2 regions of the Rossellomorea sp. LjRoot5 genome follow, and region 2 is predicted to be linked to the other one. Evidence: predicted binding sites of a transcription regulator. Region 2 holds the regulator's gene; the other holds the start of a gene.
The links. Region 2 encodes NrdR, which represses ribonucleotide reductase genes. Its sites were predicted from a motif close to AACACNATATATNGTGTT; they were not measured.
Positions count from the first base shown of each region.

Region 1: a site for NrdR is predicted at 1,818-1,835, ahead of ACSQ2E_RS08695 (vitamin B12-dependent ribonucleotide reductase). Genes of this name have one in related genera too.

Region 1 is NZ_CAXUQN020000001.1:1,705,203-1,708,378, reverse strand. It holds gene ACSQ2E_RS08695 (vitamin B12-dependent ribonucleotide reductase) at 1-1,680, opposite strand, end outside; gene ACSQ2E_RS08690 (lipoate--protein ligase family protein) at 2,031-2,867, opposite strand; gene ACSQ2E_RS08685 (rhodanese-like domain-containing protein) at 3,078-3,176, shown strand, end outside.
Region 2 is NZ_CAXUQN020000001.1:1,400,199-1,403,374, forward strand. It holds gene ACSQ2E_RS07145 (glyceraldehyde-3-phosphate dehydrogenase) at 1-88, shown strand, start outside; gene speD (adenosylmethionine decarboxylase) at 742-1,122, shown strand; gene ACSQ2E_RS07155 (cytosolic protein) at 1,256-1,636, shown strand; gene nrdR (transcriptional regulator NrdR) at 1,719-2,174, shown strand; gene ACSQ2E_RS07165 (replication initiation and membrane attachment family protein) at 2,242-3,176, shown strand, end outside.

The sequences.
Region 1 (3,176 bases), 310 kb from region 2:
GATCAATAAGTCGGCAAGACCCATTACACCAAGGCCTACGCGTCGCTCTCCGAGAGCCTGCTTCTTATTTTCATCCAGGAAGTATGGAGTCGCGTCGATGACATTGTCCTGCATGCGGACGCCTACTTCCACCGTCCGCTTCAATTTTTCAAAATCAACTGTTTTCGTTTCTTTATCGGCGAATCGGGCAAGGTTGACAGCTGCCAGGTTACATACTGAATATGGTGCAAGCGGCTGCTCGCCACAAGGGTTCGTAGCGACTACTTTCTGCCCATATGCTTTCGCATTCGTCATATCATTTGCGTTATCGATAAAGAAGATTCCAGGTTCAGCCGAGTACGTTGCACACACATTGATCAGGTTCCACAGTTCCTTCGCCTTGATTTTGCGGTAGGTACGCACTTTATATCCGAGCTTTTCCCACTCACGTACATCGCCTACATTGTGCCACTCTTCATTATAGTACTTCATTTGCTCTTCATTATAGCTTTCCACATCTGGGAAGCGCAGTTCATAATCACGATCGTTTTCCACTGCTTCCATAAAGTCGCTTGTCAGGCAGACGGAGATGTTCGCCCCTGTCAGGAATTCTGAATTATGGACGCTGTACGTTCCGCCTGTGCGCAGTTTTTCTTCTGCATTCTTAAGGATCTTCGCATCAAATCCACCATAGCCGGGGATTTGTCTGTAGTTCAGGATCCCTTGATACATCGCTTCCTCTTGCTCTGTAAGAGGGGTGAATTTCAACTTTTCCTGAGCCGCCTTTTTAATGGTTTCATCTTCCGTGTTTTCCAGAAGATAACGCAGGATACGCGGGTTTTGCATTTTAGAAGTAATGAATTCGATAATATCCGGATGCCAATCGGTTAACATAATCATTTGGGCCCCACGTCTTGATCCGCCCTGCTCAACCAAATGAGTCAATTTCGCAATATCGTCCAGCCAGGAAACGGAGCCTGATGATTTACCGTTGACGCCTTTCGCCAGTGTATTGCGTGGACGAAGCGTCGATCCATTCGTTCCGACTCCGCCGCCTCGGCTCATGATCTCCATCACCTGCTTGCGGTGTTCTGAAATACCTTCGCGGGAATCCTGTACGAATGGCATCACGTAACAGTTGAAGTATGTTACGTCCGTGCCTGCACCCGCTCCGTACAGGACCCGTCCGGCAGGAACAAAATGCAGGTTCACTAGTTCATGATAGAATTTTTCAAACCAAACCTGTCTCTTTTCAGGAGTTTGTTCCACTTCTGCCAAGCCTGTTGCGTTACGCTTCGCAATTTGTTCATAGTAGACTTCAAGTGGTTTTTCAATGACATCGAGTGTCCTCGAGACAATCCCCGTCTCCATTTCCTCCGGTTTATCGATGGCACTTCTGTACTCTTCTTCGATCCAGACAGATGCTTTTTTCGTTTCCCAATCGATGCTTGATATGTAGCCCAATCCCCTTGCAGGGAACTTCGGATCTTCCTTGATGGTGAGGACCACGAAATCTCCTTCGGAAAGAGTGATCTTTTCCGTGTCTTTGAACGAATAACGATCGATCATGACAAGACGGGATACACCTTTGTGTGTAGTTTTCATATCCGGTGTAATGGGATGTACTTGAGGAAACAATCCAATATCCTTATTTAATCTCTCGGTGTTTAATTTCATCGTATTTTTCGACGCAACAGTCATAAAGACAACTCCTTCTATCTCAAATGTTTCAGTTTCTGCTTTCTTCACTGATGTATTATATCAATTATTAAGATATCATAGCCATTCTGGAAAAGCAATAAATAAACACAACATATTGTGTACGAAAAATTATTCGACACACCATATATTGTGTTTTGGGTCAATAGGTCATTTGTTTGTCAAACGGTTAATATGCCAATAAAAATAGAAAACGGGAGAAAAGAATAGAAAATCATATAATACTCCGTCCATTTCTATTAATTTAGAACTTGATATAAAATAAAGCACCGTTATCGTTGGTAAAATAGGAAAAAAGCGACAAGCATCGCTTTTTTTCTACAAAAAATTTTTTAACGTTTAAAATTCCACTCATCAGATTCGTATCGGGACTCGGCAAGATCCACAACATATTGTGTTTCCTCTTCAGAGAGCTCATAAGGCTCGAGATGGATGTTCAATCCTTTCTCAAAACCTTTTTTGAATGCTTCTTTCGCCATATCCATCGTGACCGGTACGGAACTGATTTCATTCATCGCAACAGCCTTGCTTTTAAATGCCCGCTGCATACGCTCTTTTACCCTGTCAGATGGGTAGTTAAACAGGCTGAACAGTTTATCCTCGTCAAGATCCAATAGAATCGAACCGTGCTGAAGGATGACACCTTTTTGCCTGGTCTGTGCACTTCCTGCCACTTTTCGTCCTTCAACGACAAGCTCATACCAGCTCGGAGCATCAAAGCAAACCGCTGAACGCGGGTTTTTTAATCCTTCCCGCTCTTCCGCCGTTCTTGGTACAGCAAAGTAGGCTTCGAGACCAAGACCTTGAAATCCCTTCAGAATCCCTTCGGAAATGACACGGTACGCTTCTGTGACGGTTCTCGGCATTTCCGGATGTTCTTCTGAAACGATGACGCTGTACGTCAATTCATGTTCATGAAGAACCCCTCTGCCTCCCGTCGGCCGTCTCACAAAACCAAGTCCATGCTCTTTGACGGCGTCAAGATTGATTTCCTTTTCCACTTTTTGAAAATAACCGATGGAAAGTGTCGCTGGATCCCACCCGTAAAACCGGATCGTAGGAGGGATCTTCCCTTCACTGTGCCAATCAAGCAATGCCTCATCAAGAGCCATATTATAAGAGGGAGAACAATTACCGGAGTCAATAAATCTCCACGTTTCCTTTTTCATGCAGCATACCTCATTTACGTCTTCTGTTTAATATTGATATGTAAAAATCCATCTTCATTCAAGTCCGTTACTAGTCTATCAAATCCAATCGAAAAAACAAAGAAAAACAGATTGGAAAGTGTTTGCTGTAAAATAATAAATTTGTTTTGATTCTTACTCACTTCATGAATATAATAGAAGATAGCGCACTTGTAGAAAGGAGCATGAATGATGGAAGGATTATATATTCTTTTAGTCGTACTTGGTGGAATCATCATCTATTCACTTTTTACGTTCTTCTATCAAAAGAGAATCGTGAATACATTGAAT
Region 2 (3,176 bases):
CAACGAATGGGGCTACTCATGCCGCGTCGTCGACCTGGCAAAATTCGTCGCCAGCAAATTGAACGCCAAACAAGAAGTCAACGTTTGAAAGAACCAACATAAATCATAAAGCAAAACCTTAGAACGTACCTTTTTCAGGTGCGTTCTTTTCTTTTTATAAATGGACAGAGTAAGTTTTCTTAAAAATGAAGGAATCTAGAGGCTATCGTGTAATGTCTGTTTGTAAGTTTTAAAAAGAGTTGATTTCCACTATCTGTAAAAATGTAAAGCTAGTGTAGTACCACAGAGTGGAATGAAGCGGAAGGCACACGACTCCTGCGGGAATAGCGGGACAGTTCGAAATGCGGAGGCGGCTCGCTCAGCCCCGACAAGCATAAGATGAATGGACTAAGAAGGCGTTCTTTTGCCTTCTTGGGCCATTTAGCTTATGACCTCGAGGGGCTCACCGCCAGCCCCGCGGAAAGCAAGTGCCTGCAGCGGAAAGGAACGGTCATGGTTTTTACACCATAGCCAAATCAGATAACCTACCCATATAAAAAACTTTATAAAAATTTATTGCAAAAGAGTTTTAAACAAAGTATACTATTTTTCGTGAACTTCTTATTAGCAAATGAATACTGATTTAACTACTTAAAGGGTTAGGACCTCTTCGGACTAACTTTCCCCCGTGGTAGTTAAGATTTTGCCAAAGGATACGTTCATTTTGACGAAAAAAATTATGTCAAAGGGGGAAATACGAAAATGGAAACAATGGGTCGTCATGTAATCTCAGAATTATGGGGTTGCGATTTTGAAAAATTAAACGATGTAGTAGGAATTGAGAAAACATTCGTAGATGCTGCGCTTAAGTCAGGTGCAGAAGTGCGTGAGGTAGCTTTTCATAAGTTTGCGCCTCAAGGTGTTAGTGGAGTAGTGATTATCTCAGAATCACACTTAACGATCCACAGTTTTCCTGAACATGGTTATGCCAGTATTGATGTATATACTTGCGGTGATTTAGATCCTAATATCGCAGCTGAATATATTGCAGATGCTCTTGGTGCTGACACACGCGAAACAATTGAATTGCCGCGTGGAATGGGTCCTGTACAAGTGAAGAAGTCCCAGGCTCAAGCCCTTTAATCGATAATAACTCAGAAGAGATGCGTGATTCATGCATCTCTTCTTTTTTTTCGCGCGTTCCGACGTGCACTTATGGGTTTTTCAATCGTGCCTTTTCGTGTAAAATAAGGGTAACTAAAGGGAGGAACTTGATATGAGTGGAATACGTACCCTGTTAAAGCGATTTCAATCGGAGTGTGAAACGTCCGATCAGCATGAAGATAAGGAACTGCAATCACGCTATTATAAATCCATGCATCAAGGTGCATTTAATGCAGTACTGGGGTTATTCTCATCGTCAGAATATGACGTGATCTCCCAGTCCAAGGACAGAGGGGAAATTACGGTCCGGAAAAACGGCACGCCTCAATTATTTATCGTTGCCACGGTCATTACCGTGCGGCCGCTTGAAACGGCAGTCGATTTCAAGGTCAGTGCGGATAAAGGGAAGATCTTTGGTACATATACCGTTTTAAAAGCGCAAATCAACCATTATTATCACCAGCTTGATAGCGAATTAAAAAAGGTGAAATAACGCTAAATCCTATAGAAGCTTGTGTAAGTGACAGCTTTTTTATATGATGAAGGTAATAGTATGTAATTACGGAGCTGATATTATGAAATGCCCGTCTTGCCAGCATAATGGTACACGAGTGGTGGACTCACGACCTGCTGATGAAGGACGTTCCATCAGGAGAAGAAGAGAATGTGAAGAATGTACGTTTCGCTTCACGACCTTTGAGAAGGTTGAAGAGCTTCCTTTAATTGTGGTGAAAAAAGAAGGGGTAAGAGAAGAGTTTAGTCGAGAAAAGATTTTGAGGGGACTGATCAAGGCTTGTGAGAAGCGGCCGGTACCTCTTGAGAGATTAGAAAAGATCTCAACAGATATTGAAAAAGACCTGCGGAATCAAGGGGCTTCTGAAGTAGAATCTGTGAAGATCGGTGAGATGGTCATGGATCACCTTGCGAAAGTTGATGAAGTGGCATATGTCCGTTTTGCATCCGTATATCGACAATTTAAGGATATTAATGTATTTATAGACGAATTAAAAGAATTAATAAAAAAAGAGTAGAAGAATGAGCTGAAGATGGAATTCTTTGGCTCTTTTCTCTTTATTTATTGAAAGGTAGAATCCAACTATGATGAAGAAGCATTGGAATGAAATACAGCCGATCGATCACTACACGGTAGGGACACATGGAATGCTTCAGGAATATGACCGGAAAATCATTACGTTTCTATACCAGCCTTTAATCGGTTCCATTTGCTACAGCCTCTATATGAGTTTATGGGGGGAAGTGGAGGAAAATCGGCTCTGGTCGACGGATTCGACCCATTATCACTTGATGAACGTCCTGTCCGTCAATCTTCAGGACGTCTACGAAGCAAGGATGAAGCTTGAAGGGATCGGATTGTTGAAGGTTTATGAAAAAAGGGATGATGAAGACCGCCGTTTTCTTTATGAACTGCAGCCCCCCCTCTCCCCTCAGGAATTCTTTCATGATGGTATGCTGAATGTGTATTTGTACCGTAAGATCGGCCGGACCCATTATTTGCGTTTGAAGAAATTTTTTACGGATGTGTCAGCTGATAAAAGTCAGTACACAGCCATTACCCGATCATTCCAAGATGTTTTCACGTCTGAACCGATTAATTTTCTCCACCATGATGCGAATGTGGATTCGGAAACCGGGTCAGGTGAACAATATATGAAATACGGTAAGAATGATGGACTTGCACTGGACGAAATCGATTTTGATTTTTCGCTGCTGCTAGCCGGGTTATCGGAATCCATGGTCCCGCGCAAAGCCTTTACGCCGAAAGTGAAGGAAACGGTATTGAAGCTGAGCTATCTGTACGGGATCGATCCTCTTCAAATGAAGAATATCGTCTTAAGCTCATTGGATGCGGATGATACGATCGATATCGAATTGCTGCGTAAAACGGCCCGTGACTGGTATGGTATGCAAACAGGTGATCAACTGCCTGATTTGACGACCAGAGTGGAAACGAAGAAGCCTGTAGAACGGGATAAACCACTTTCCCAGGAGGAAGAGCTCATCGACTACCTGGA